3 regions of the Undibacterium sp. WLX3042 genome follow, and region 3 is predicted to be linked to each of the others. Evidence: predicted binding sites of a transcription regulator. Region 3 holds the regulator's gene; each other region holds the start of a gene.
The links. Region 3 encodes HrcA, which represses chaperone genes, less so after heat shock. Its sites were predicted from a motif close to TTAGCACTCNNNNNNNNNGAGTGCTAA; they were not measured.
Positions count from the first base shown of each region.

Region 1: the regulator HrcA is predicted to act here: its motif matches at 2,731-2,757, upstream of rpoH (RNA polymerase sigma factor RpoH).
Region 2: the regulator HrcA is predicted to act here: its motif matches at 2,209-2,235, upstream of groES (co-chaperone GroES).

Region 1 is NZ_CP186698.1:1,672,954-1,677,415, reverse strand. Features, by position in the region: gene ftsY (signal recognition particle-docking protein FtsY) at 1-872, shown strand, start outside; gene ACPAOP_RS07590 (cell division ATP-binding protein FtsE) at 899-1,573, shown strand; gene ACPAOP_RS07585 (cell division protein FtsX) at 1,609-2,523, shown strand; gene rpoH (RNA polymerase sigma factor RpoH) at 2,827-3,717, shown strand; gene ACPAOP_RS07575 (SCO family protein) at 3,915-4,462, opposite strand, start outside.
Region 2 is NZ_CP186698.1:613,568-618,029, forward strand. Features, by position in the region: gene ACPAOP_RS02845 (diguanylate cyclase) at 1-240, opposite strand, end outside; gene ACPAOP_RS02850 (ABC transporter substrate-binding protein) at 237-1,325, opposite strand; gene groES (co-chaperone GroES) at 2,495-2,785, shown strand; gene groL (chaperonin GroEL) at 2,836-4,462, shown strand, end outside.
Region 3 is NZ_CP186698.1:933,011-937,472, forward strand. Features, by position in the region: gene ACPAOP_RS04260 (outer membrane protein assembly factor BamE) at 1-92, opposite strand, end outside; gene fur (ferric iron uptake transcriptional regulator) at 169-600, shown strand; gene ACPAOP_RS04270 (response regulator) at 648-1,031, opposite strand; gene hrcA (heat-inducible transcriptional repressor HrcA) at 1,044-2,063, opposite strand; gene ACPAOP_RS04280 (HAD family hydrolase) at 2,108-2,794, opposite strand; gene ACPAOP_RS04285 (NAD kinase) at 2,869-3,762, shown strand; gene recN (DNA repair protein RecN) at 3,861-4,462, shown strand, end outside.

The DNA.
Region 1 (4,462 bases), 740 kb from region 3:
AAGCTGGTCTGGCAAAAACCTCATCGAATCTGACCACTCTGTTTGTTGGCGCACGCATAGACGACGAACTGTACGACGAACTCGAAGCCGCTTTACTGACCTCGGATGCGGGCGTCGAGGCTACGCTGTTTTTACTCGATGCGCTGAGAAAGAAAGTCAAAGAAGAAAAATTAACCGAAGCAGAACAAGTCAAAACAGCGCTCAAAGCTTTGTTGCTGGAATTGCTCACACCTTTGCAAAAGCCGCTGGAACTGGGTCGTCACCAGCCTTTGGTCATGATGATTGCCGGCGTCAACGGTGCCGGAAAAACCACCACCATAGGCAAACTCGCGAAGCACATGCAGGTGCACCATCAGTCCGTGTTGCTGGCGGCTGGCGATACTTTCCGCGCGGCAGCCCGCGAGCAACTGTCGGTGTGGGGTGAGCGCAATGATGTGACTGTGATTTCGCAGGAATCAGGTGATCCTGCAGCGGTGGCATTTGACGCTGTTGCGTCTGCACGAGCACGCGGCACCGATGTCGTGATGGTCGATACCGCGGGGCGTTTGCCAACGCAGTTGCATCTGATGGAAGAACTGAAAAAGATCAAACGTGTGATCGGTAAAGGTATGGAAGGCGCTCCGCAGGAAGTGCTGCTGATTATTGACGGCAACACAGGACAAAACGCGCTGGCGCAAGTACGGGCATTTGACGATGCATTGCAACTGACCGGTTTGATCATCACCAAATTAGATGGCACGGCAAAAGGCGGGGTTCTGGCTGCGATTGCAAAGACACGCCCGATACCCGTCTATTTCATAGGCATCGGCGAGCAAATCGAAGATCTGCAACCATTCAACGCGCAGGAATTCGTCGACGCCTTGTTTAATTAAAATTAAAGACAGTCAGTGCAACGACCATGATCGAATTCGATAACGTCACTAAACAATATTCGCGTGATGCCTACGCTTTGCGCGATATCTCTCTGACCATCCAGGATGGAGAACTCATTTTTCTGGCGGGGCCTTCCGGTGCCGGAAAATCGACTTTATTAAAGATGATCGCAGGCATAGAAAAACCGACCAGCGGTCATGTCATCGTCAATGGCCAGGACATCAGCAAGCTCAAAACCGGCAGCCTGCCGTATTTACGTCGTAAGCTCGGTCTGATTTTACAGGATCAGAAATTACTCACCGACCGCAGCGTTCTCGCCAACGTCATGCTGCCTCTGATTGTGACTGGCGCTGCCTCGGGTGAAGCAGAATCGCGCGCCTGCGTCGCACTGGAAAAAGTCGGCTTACTGGATAAAGCCAATGCCCTGCCGCTTGAACTCTCCGGCGGCGAACAACAGCGTGTTGCGATTGCTCGTGCAATCGTGAATCGCCCCAAAATCATTCTGGCCGACGAACCAACAGCGTTTCTGGACAGAGATAATGCGAATAAAGTGCTGAGCGCGTTGAAAGCATTCCAGAGTGCCGGCGTCACCTGTCTGATATCGAGTCACGATGAACAATTTCTGGATCAGGCCGACCGTGTGATCTATCTGAGCAATGGACAAATCTCGGACTCATGGACAACGGGCGCTGCCGCCTGATTGTCTCCTGATCTTACGCCTTCAAGGAAATCCTTATGACGATCTGGTTTCGTGAACATCTGTTTGCACTGAAAAGCGCATTCACCCACTTGCGCGCCGGCACCGGAAATTTCATCTTCAATGTACTGGTGGTCGCCATCGCACTGGCACTGCCGATTGCTGGTCTGACACTGATAGAAAATATCCGCCCGGTCTCTTCACAATTATCGATAGAGCCGGAAATCAGTATTTTTCTGACGACTGATACCGTGCGTGAAAATGCAACTGCATTGTCAATACCAATCAAGCGTCTTCTGAAAGAGAGCAACATCAGCGGCAAACTGAGCTTCACGCCTAAAGAAAAAGCACTGGCAGCGATGCAGGATGCTTCCAGTCTGGCAGAGGTGTTATCGACACTGGGCGGCAATCCCCTACCGGATGCTTATGTACTTTCGCTGTCAAACAACGATGCAGCAAAACTCGATAAACTGGTTGAGCAACTTCAGGCCTTGCCCGATGTTGAGGTGGTTCAGGTTGACTCAGCCTGGGTAAAACGACTGGCTGCACTCGTACAGATATTGCAGATAGGCTTGCTGTTTATGGCAACGACACTCGGAGTCGTCGTGATTGTGGTCGTGTTTAACGCGACCCGTCTGCAAGTCATTTCGCATCAGGCTGAAATTTCCGTGACCCGTTTATTAGGTGCGACCAACAGCTTTATTCATCGCCCCTACTATTACACTGGTGCGCTACTGGGTCTGCTGGCCGGTAGCCTGGCGCTGGCTGCCATCGCTGCCTCGCTGCAGCCATTGAATCAGGCCATTGCCGAATTTGCCAAACTGTATGCGTCCGAATTCCGGCTGGTACCGCTGGGGCTGATCCCCAGTCTGCTGCTGCTCGGTGTCAGCATGCTGCTGGGTCTGGCCGGTGCTTATCTCTCTGTCCGCCGGCAACTGGCTCGAGCAAACTAAGCGTTATCCATCGTTATCTGCAACTTTCCCCGGAATCGCAGGTCTAATCAGTAAAGGTAAGCAAATTGAGAAGCTTGCTGGAATTAACCGGGAAAGTCAGCTGTATCACCAGCCCTGGTAAAAGCTTATTGATACAACAGGCTGCAGTCTGGAATTTCAGCTTTCTCACCTGGCCTCATCATATTAAAAAGATCATTTTCACGAGAATTAGCACTCTTCGCAAGAGAGTGCTAATATAGGGAAATAGTACGTTTGTTCAGAGTTATTTTTGCTCGGACCGCAGTATTTGAGAGGAACAACATAATGACTTCAAGACAACTTATTCCGGCATCAGACAGCACTGCGCTGGCCTTGGGCTTCAGCGGCACGCTGGGAAATATTGACGCCTATATTTCGGCCGTCAACCGTCTGCCTATGCTGACGCATGAAGAAGAAATCGACCTGGCGACCCGCCTGCGTGACAACAATGATCTCGCAGCGGCGCAGCAAATGGTCATGTCACATCTGCGTCTGGTGGTATCGATCGCGCGCGGTTATCTTGGCTATGGCTTGCCACATGCTGATCTGATTCAGGAAGGTAATATCGGCCTGATGAAAGCAGTCAAGCGCTTTGACCCTGACCAGGGTGTGCGTCTGGTGTCGTATGCGATGCACTGGATTAAAGCTGAAATGCACGAGTACATTCTGAAAAACTGGCGTTTAGTCAAAGTCGCGACGACTAAAGCGCAACGCAAACTGTTTTTCAATCTGCGCAGCCACAAAGAAGGTCTGGAAACCATGTCGCCTAAGCAAATTGATGCGCTGGCGAAGACCCTCGATGTGAAACGCGAAGAAGTGATCGAAATGGAAATGCGTTTGTCTGGTCGCGATATCGCGCTGGATGCACCTACCGATGACGATGACGATAAATTCGCACCGATCGCTTATCTGAAAACGGAATCAGAAGAGCCTACGCAAATATTGGAATCGCGCCAGTATGACCGTTTGCAAAGCGAAGGTTTAGAATCAGCATTGTCGAAACTGGATGCGCGTTCACGCCACATTATCGAGTCGCGCTGGTTGAAAAATGACGATGGTTCTGGTGCGACGCTGCACGAACTGGCAGATGAATACGGTGTTTCAGCCGAACGTATCCGTCAGATTGAAAGTGCGGCGCTGAAAAAAATGAAAGGTGCGCTGGTCAGCTTTTCCTGATCAGACCGCACATAAAAAAAGGCACTCTGCGGAGTGCCTTTTTTATTGTTTATTCCCTGAAAATATGAAAATCGGGGGAGTATCTGCCATTTTGCATCTAGCGTCATTGAAAACAAAGGGCACTAAAATATACTCCCCCCAGTATATTTAAGGCTCAGCAGGCCGTTTTATATGCCCGCGCCAGCTGTTCAGCAAAATTACTTCAGTAACAGCTTTAAATCATGCACGATAGGCTCCGCACCTTGTCCATGGCGTAGGAATAAACGGATACGGCCTTCGGTGTCAAAGACATAGCTACCTGCCGTATGATCCATGGTGTAACTGGTCGGCGTTTTTCCGGCAACCTTCTGGTAATAGACTTTGAAGTCTTTCGCCACTTTTGCCGTCGCGGCAGCGTCGCCATATAAACCCAGGAAGCGCGGGTCAAAGTTCGGCACATACGCCGCCATCAATGCCTGCGTATCGCGTTCTGGGTCTATCGTGACGAACAGCACCTGCACCTTATCTGCGTCCGGCCCGAGTTTCTGCATCACGTTCGCCATCTCCACCATCGTGGTTGGACAGACATCAGGACACTGGGTATAACCGAAGAACATGACCACCAGCTTACCGCGGAAATCTTTCAGTGTACGAGCCTTGCCATTGTGGTCGGTCAGGGCAAAATCCTTTGCGTAATCAAGCCCGGTGAGGTCGGTATTATTGAATTTCTCTCCGGATTTGCCGCAAGCCGCCAGCCCTGCGATCA
Region 2 (4,462 bases), 320 kb from region 3:
TTTCGTCAGCAGAGAAATCTGTTTTTGTATGGCCTCCAATTCGATATCCCAGATCGCGAGCGACAACATAGGCAGATGCGTATTGGCCACATCTCTGATGGTCATATCAAAGTTACGCTCGATCGCCCGGTAGTTCAGATAAGCCTGCAGGCTGCTGAAAAGCACAATACACAGAATGACCCATTTAAAGACTCGTCTCAGCAACAAGCTGGCAATGGGTTGTGACAATCGGGGTTTCATCGACGTTTTTCGACCTGCGTTAAGATCTGATGGAAATTAAATTCATATTTACGTAACTTCGGATTCAGTACTTTACTGAATTTTCGAAAATCCACCTGATCGAAATTCAGCTGACCAAAGTGACGCTGGAATCTGCGTGCATCATCCTTACTGAAAAGAATAAACATCGAGCGGTCCAGCTCCAGACCTTCCTCTTTGAAATCTTTACCATGATGATAGTCATACAGCATCACCAGACCAAATGCACCGGCAATGAAATGCCCGCCAGCCAGCGCAGTCAGGCTACCGGATTCCAGCGCAGCCAGTGCCTCGGATGACGTATTGACGCCGCTGAAACAAGCGTCTTTTCCCGGTTCACCACCTTGTTTTTTCCAGCTGTCCATCGCACCGAATGCCATCAGATCATTACCGGCCCAGATCAGCCTCGCCTGCGGGTGGCGCTTGAACAGCCATTCGCTTTGCTCCTGCGCTTTGGCGCGACTCCATTCGGCATACACTTCCTGATCAATGACAACATCTTTCGCTTCCGCCACCGCGCGGCGCATGCCCTCGTTACGCTTCAGCGAAGCGGGTGTGGAACGGTCGCCAGCAATCGCTAACATGTGTAAACGCCCGTCTGCTGCCTTCATGTGATGTTGTAAGCCGTGCTGAATCAGTGCCTGTGCTGTCAGGTAACCGGCATCTTCGGCGCGTGGTTCCAGAGACCCCAGCCATCCTTTGAAATGCTGGCGCGGCTCGGTGGCGAGCAGACGCTCACTTTGTTCACGCAAACCACTGAAGGCCAGAAATGTCTTGATGTTTGCCGCATCCAGGATGCGAATGACTTCAAATCCCACCGCATGATCATTCGACAGTATCACATAGTCCGGCCGGTCTTTCGGCGCGCGGGCAGCCAGTTGTTTTGCCTGTGTCAGCGTATTCAGGTGATTGCGGTTGGCATATAACACCTCCAGTCTGACATTCAGATCTTTCGCGGCTGCCGCCATGCTATTGCTGGACGTCAGCCAGTAGACCTCATCCGGCTTTCCGGGGTTCAGAAACACCACCGACATTGCCATTGCTGCGCCAGGCAAGACCAACGTCACAGTGAGTCCGACTGCCATTAAATACCGAAGCCACCGCATAAAACCCACCTATACGAATGCAGGTATGCATACTCTGCATTGATGAATACACATCAGCGATTACTGACGCTGAACAGACAACACCTTCAGCACGCGAAGCACCACCCTCCGATGCCCCATCATCCGCCGCATGTTAAGCCAGCGCTGCGATGCACGTCCCTCAGAACAAACAGCATGCTGTGCGATACAAAAGCCCGACATTATCAGACTTCTTGCGCATAATTGCAGCAGATTATTTCTGTCTCAGACAGAGCTCGCCCTGCAGCAAAAGAAAGCACGCTGCAAACGAGCAAAAGCCAGACCCATCCTCGATCAAAATGTAGAAAAATGATAAACATGCGGACAGCATGTCAGCTTCAGGCAGCGTCAGCTCAACGGACATGCGGAGACGGGAAAGTCATGCGTTTCATTACCGCACCAGCCGCACACAACAAGTCTCAGTCCGTCAACATACCGTCAGGATTCAGCGAAATTCACATACTCCCCCATATTTTTAGAAAAACACCGTCAATCCCTGCGAAAACACTGAGCTTGTAAACATACACCGGGGAGTATATTTTCCGGGTATTCAGGACATAAAACGAGCTGAGACTTCATGTATCACAGCCCGCACTACATCACGCTGAAAAAGCACGGTCATCGGATTATTTTCAAGAAGGCAATGGACGTCTGTCACAAGCTGGCAGCAAGTGTTTCATCTCGCCTCAGCTTACTTAAAAAATATCGGCACCGGCGTCGCTGATTGTTCACATATTCCCGACAGGCAATACTAAGCCTCTGATTTTTAAAATAAAAATGCTTTTTTAAGGTTCTTTCTTGAAAAACACCCGACTCATCCATACAATTAGCACTCCACACAAGAGAGTGCTAACAATGTTAAAATCGACTGGTTTCAGCATTGCAGGCATCCCGGCCACTGATGGCGTGCTGGCTCTTGTGCAGCACATGTATGTGCGAAGTAAGGGCTTGAAAGTGGCGAACACTGACACCATCTACTGCGCACATTTTTGTTTGTTTGCTGATGGGACTTGTACATAACCAGGTCATGCTTCAATGCAAATCAGTCTGTGTTTGTGATAAGCCCGTTTTACTTCGGTAGTTTTACTTTCGTCATTATTTTAGGAGTTAATATGAATCTTCGTCCCCTGCACGATCGCATTATCGTCAAACGTCTGGATCAAGAAACAAAAACTGCATCCGGCATCGTTCTGCCAGACGCAGCAGCTGAGAAACCAGACCAAGGTGAAGTATTAGCCGTTGGCGCTGGCAAGCAGTTGGATAACGGTTCGGTACGCGCACTGGAAGTGAAAGTCGGCGACCGCGTTTTGTTCGGTAAATACTCTGGTCAGGCTGTTAAAGTTGACGGCAACGAAGTGCTGGTCATGCGTGAAGAAGACATCTTCGCGATCGTACAGAAGTAATTCCTTCCCCGTAGCACTATAGAAATCCACAAGATTCTGGAGAAAATAACATGGCAGCTAAACAAGTAATTTTTGGCGATGACGCACGTGCGAAAATCGTTAATGGCGTAAATATTCTGGCAAATGCAGTAAAAGTCACTCTGGGCCCTAAAGGCCGTAACGTTGTTCTGGAACGCTCTTTCGGCGCGCCTACAGTAACTAAAGACGGCGTTTCTGTTGCGAAAGAAATCGAACTGAAAGACAAACTGGAAAACATGGGCGCGCAGCTCGTGAAAGAAGTTGCTTCCAAAACGTCTGACAACGCTGGTGACGGTACAACAACAGCAACCGTATTGGCTCAAGCGATCGTTCGCGAAGGCTTCAAATATGTTGCAGCTGGCTACAACCCAACTGATCTGAAACGCGGTATCGATAAAGCAGTGACTGCGCTGGTTGCTGAAGTCAAAACTCTGTCCCGCCCAACGACAACCAACAAAGAAATCGCTCAGGTTGGTTCTATCTCTGCGAACTCTGATGCAGACATCGGCGACATCATTGCTAACGCAATGGACAAAGTCGGTAAAGAAGGCGTGATCACTGTTGAGGATGGCAAATCCCTCAACAACGAACTCGATATCGTTGAAGGTATGCAGTTTGACCGTGGCTACCTGTCACCTTACTTCATCAACAACCCAGAAAAACAATCCGTTGTTCTGGAAAATCCATTCATCCTGCTGTTCGATAAAAAAATCTCGAACATCCGCGATCTGCTGCCAGTACTGGAGCAAGTTGCTAAGTCCGGCCGTCCACTGCTGATCATCGCTGAAGACGTCGATGGCGAAGCACTGGCAACTCTGGTGGTGAACAACATCCGTGGCATCCTGAAAACAGCGGCTGTTAAAGCACCTGGCTTCGGTGATCGTCGTAAAGCGATGCTGGAAGATATCGCGATTCTGACTGGCGGTAACGTGATCGCTGAAGAAGTTGGTCTGACACTGGAAAAAGCAACTCTGACAGATCTGGGTCAGGCGAAACGCGTAGAAATCGGTAAAGAAAACACCACCGTGATCGACGGCGCTGGTCAGGCTATCAATATCGAAGCACGCGTTAAACAAATCCGCGCACAAATCGAAGAAGCCACTTCTGACTACGACCGTGAAAAACTGCAAGAGCGCGTTGCTAAACTGGCAGGCGGCGTTGCAGTGATCAAAGTTGGTGCTGCAACTGAAGTTGAAATGAAAGAGAAAAAAGCGCGCGTTGAAGATGCTCTGCATGCAACCCGTGCTGCGGTTGAAGAAGGTGTTGTTCCTGGCGGTGGCGTTGCTCTGTTGCGCGCTCGTGCAGCGGCAGGCGTGATCAAAGGTGATAACCATGATCAGGACGCAGGTATCAAGCTGGTATTGAAAGCGATCGAAGCACCATTGCGTGAAATCGTGGCAAATGCCGGTGGCGAACCATCTGTTGTGGTCAACGCGATCATCAATGGCTCTGGCAACTACGGTTTCAATGCGGCTAATGACACCTACGGTGACATGATCGAAATGGGTATTCTGGATCCAGCAAAAGTAACACGCTCCGCATTGCAAAATGCAGCGTCTGTTGCTGGCCTGATCCTGACTACCGATGCTCTGGTTGCTGAACTGGCAGAAGACAAGCCAGCTGCTGGTATGGGCGACATGGGCGGTATGGGCGGCATGG
Region 3 (4,462 bases):
TTCGATGCACAGGCAGACAAACCCAGCACCAACGTCATACCTGCAAGCCGTATGGCTTTATCCTGAACAGATTTTGAAAACAACAATCGCATAGGTACCCTCAGTAATTGAGCAACATGCCCTGAAACCCGATATCATAAAGCAGATAGCCCTCTTTTGACCGAAAACATGACAAACAGCACCCCAAATCTGAAAGCCAGCGGACTGAAAGCAACCTTGCCTCGCCTGAAAATCCTTGAAATTTTCCAAAACAGTAAGGTCCGCCATCTGACTGCAGAAGATGTCTACAAGATACTGTTGAACGACAATATGGATGTCGGCCTGGCTACCGTCTACCGGGTATTGACGCAATTTGAACAGGCTGGCCTGTTGCACCGGAATCATTTTGAAACCGGCAAAGCGATCTTTGAATTAAACGAAGGCTCGCACCATGATCATCTGGTCTGCCTCGATTGTGGACGCGTGGAGGAGTTTTTTGACGCTGAAATCGAAGAGCGTCAACACACCATTGCTCTGGAGCGCGGCTTTAAAATTGCCGAACACTCACTCGCGATCTATGGCAGTTGCACGAAAGAGAATTGCGAACACAAACACAATTAAGCCTCCATGACCTCATGTGATCATGTGAATAAGTCGGCGGTAACGGATTACTTTTTTATTTTTGCAGCGACACCGGCGACGGTATCAATGATTTTCTGCGCATTAAATGGCTTCAGGATAATGCCGTGTATGCCTGATTTCACGGCTTCCGACAGAACATCTTTATCGTGACTCGCTGTCACCAGCAATATCCTGGAATCCGGCAGCATGTCCTTGATTTTCGGCAACACATCGAGCCCGCTGACTTTGGGCATCACAACATCCAGCATAATCACATCCGGTCTCAGTTTGAGCGCCAGATCAAGTCCGGAGCCGCCATCCGTCGCCTCCCCTGCAACCGTGTATCCCTCGTTGCGCAACACGACACGTAACACCTCGCGGGTAATGTCGTTGTCATCAATAAGCAAAATTGAAATATTTTTATTTAACATCAGATGTCTCTTTTACTGACTCAAGGCGTTAGAAAGTAATTTCGCCGTGATATCGACTATCGGAATCACTCGCTCATATGCCATCCGCGTCGGACCGATCACCCCCAGAGTACCGACAATCTTGCCATTGACCTCATACGGTGCCGTAACAACGCTCATTTCATCCATGGGCAGTAATTGCGATTCGCCACCGATAAAAATCTGTACTCCGGTTGCCTTGCATGACACGTCCAGCAATTGCATCAGGCTGCTCTTTTGCTCAAACATATCAAACAGCTTACGCAGCGATGTCATGTTGGACGACAGATCCTGCACATTCAGCAAATTAGTCTTTCCTGAGATAACCATGTCATCGCTCTGTTCGGACAAGGCATCACTGCCCGCTTCCACGGCGGCCTGCATCAGCCTGGTCATATCTGTTTGCAACTGGCGCAATTCACTGTTAATGCCCAGTCGTGCATCTTCAAAAGCATGTCCGCTGAAGTTCTGATTCAGGTAACTCGCCGCCTGCGATAACTGCGCCGGAGTGTAATCCGTGTCCGTCAGAAGCAGGCGGTTATGCACTTCTCCGGTGGGAGCAACAACGACCAGCAAAATACGTTTTTCCGACAAACGCAGAAACTCGACCTGTTGAAAAATCGATTCAGTTTTCGGCGTCATGACGACACCGGCAAACTGCGACAACGACGACAATATCTGCGCGGCATTCGCAATGATTTTTTGCGGGGGTTGAGATAACAAACCCGATTGCAGACGCGACTCCAGCCCCAGTTCGCTGATTTCCTGCACCGTCAGTAATTTATCAACAAATACCCGGTAACCTTTAGGCGTAGGGACACGGCCTGCAGAGGTGTGCGGGCTGGCAACCAAGCCCATTTCTTCCAGATCTGCCATCACATTCCGGATCGTCGCCGGTGAAAGATCAAGGCCGGAAATTTTTGAAAGAGCACGCGAACCGACCGGCTGACCGTCAGCAATGTAGCGTTCTACGAGGGCTTTTAAAAGAGTTTGAGCGCGAGTATCTAGTAGCATCTGTTCATTTTATGCGTTTGAAGCAAACCTGAACATAGAAAACTTCATAACCATTTTGTCAAATCATGTAAATTTTTAAATTCTGCGTCGGGCTCAATATGCTGATGGCGCTCATCCGTCTTCTCCTGACCATGCCGGTTCATCCATGCACCGCGCAATCCGGCTTGTTGCGCACCCTGCACGTCCAGCAACAGGTCGTCGCCGACATACAAGGTTTCATGAGGCGCCGCACCCAGCGCGTCACAGGCAGCGAGAAAGATACGCGGGTCAGGTTTGGCGCAGCCAAACTCACGTGCCGCAATCGATGTACGGAAATGTGAAGCAAGACCAATTTCACGCAGATCAGCAAAGCCATTTGAGACCGAACCCAACAGAACCCGCTGCGACAATACCTTTAGCGCTGGAACAACATCATCATACAAACTGACCTGATTGCGGGCATCGGCAAATACCGCCATGGCCTGATCGGCCTTCGTGACAGGCACATCATGTTCTGCGAATATCTGACTCAGTAAGGTGTGTCGCAAAGCCCACAAGTCATATTGAAAACGGGGATCAGTCGGCACCAGTTTATTGCGCCGTTGCCGCATCGATTCGACGGAATAATTCCCTGCCACCGCAGGCACATGCTGCTGCATCCACTCATATAAACGCGTTTCCGCATGTTGAATCACCGGCGCAACCGGCCACAAGGTATCGTCCAGATCCAGTAATACAGCTTTAATTGTCATAAATAGCAGTCAGTTGATTCATTTCTACGCTAATTATGGTCTAATCTGACGAATCACGTCACCACTCTTTTTTTATGACTGTCATACCAAAAACGATTGCACTTGTTGGTAAATACAATGCGCCCGGCATCGCAGAATCCATGAGTGAACTCGCCAGCTTTCTTGACCGCGCCGGACATACGGTCGTGGTGGAAGCGGAAACAGCGCAATACATAGAATTGCCCGGTTTTCATGCGATGTCAGTTGCAGAGATAGGCAAACACGCGACTGCCGCCATCGTCGTCGGCGGTGACGGCACGATGCTGGGTATTGCACGCCAGCTTGCTGAATATAACGTTCCCTTAATAGGGATCAATCAGGGCAGGCTGGGTTTCATTACCGATATTCCGCTGGACCGCATGATTCCTGTGATTGCCGAAATGCTGAAAGGAAAATACGTCACCGAGCGCCGCAGCCTGTTGCAGGCCATAGTCGTGCGGGAAGATCATCAGATCTTCAGTGGACTTGCATTCAACGATATCGTGGTATCCCGCGGTACGGGTTCCGGCATGGTGGAACTCAGCGTCGAAGTCGATTCTCACTTTATGTATAACCAGCGCTCAGACGGGCTGATCGTGTCCACTCCGACCGGCTCAACCGCCTACTCGCTCTCCGCAGGCGGACCGCTGCTGCATCCCAGCCTGAGCGGTATCGTCATGGTGCCAATCGCACCGCATGCTTTATCGAACCGCCCTATCGTGCTGCCGGAAAGCAGCGAAATCGTGATCGAAATCGTTGCCGGTCGTGATATCAGCGTCAACTTTGACATGCAAACCTTTGCCAGCCTGTTGCGCCAGGATCGCATCATCGTCAAACGCTCCAACCACACGGTCACTTTCCTGCATCCGCACGACTGGAATTATTACCATACGCTGCGGGAAAAACTGCACTGGAATGAATACCCTACCGTCGAAGGTGCTCTGAATTAACGACAGACGCGGCCTGCCGGCAGTAGCACGTTTTTACCGTAGTTATTGCTAAAATATCTCAGTCTGCTCTTTCCATTTTATTTACTACTTCTGCTCTTATGCTGCGTACGCTTGCCATTCGCGATTTTGTCATTGTTGATACTCTTGAGCTGGAATTTTCCTCTGGCTTCAGTGTCCTGACGGGTGAAACCGGCGCTGGAAAATCGATATTAATCGATGCTCTGACACTGGCACTGGGTGGCCGTGGTGACGCCAGTATGGTGCGCGAATCCGCCGCCAGGGCAGATATCAGCGCCGAATTTTCTATCACGGAACACATCCAGCAATGGCTGCTGGAAAACGAATTCAGCGATCCTGAGCAACAGTTGATTCTGCGCCGCACGATCGACAACGCAGGGCGCTCGAAAGCCTGGATCAACGGCATCACCGCCACCGCAACGCAATTACGTGAACTGGGGGATCTGCTGGTCGATATTCATGGTCAACACGCGCATCAGTCTTTACTCAAAGCGGAAGCACAACGCTCACTACTGGACATGCAGGGCGGCTTACAAGAGCGCGCCGCAGAAGTCGCCGCTCGTTATAAAGCTTGGCGTAATCTGAGCCGGCAACGCGAAGAATTTGAAACCAATGCCAAGAATGTTTTACAAGAACGTGAGCGCCTCGAATGGCAGGTCGGTGAACTCGACAAATTGCAAAT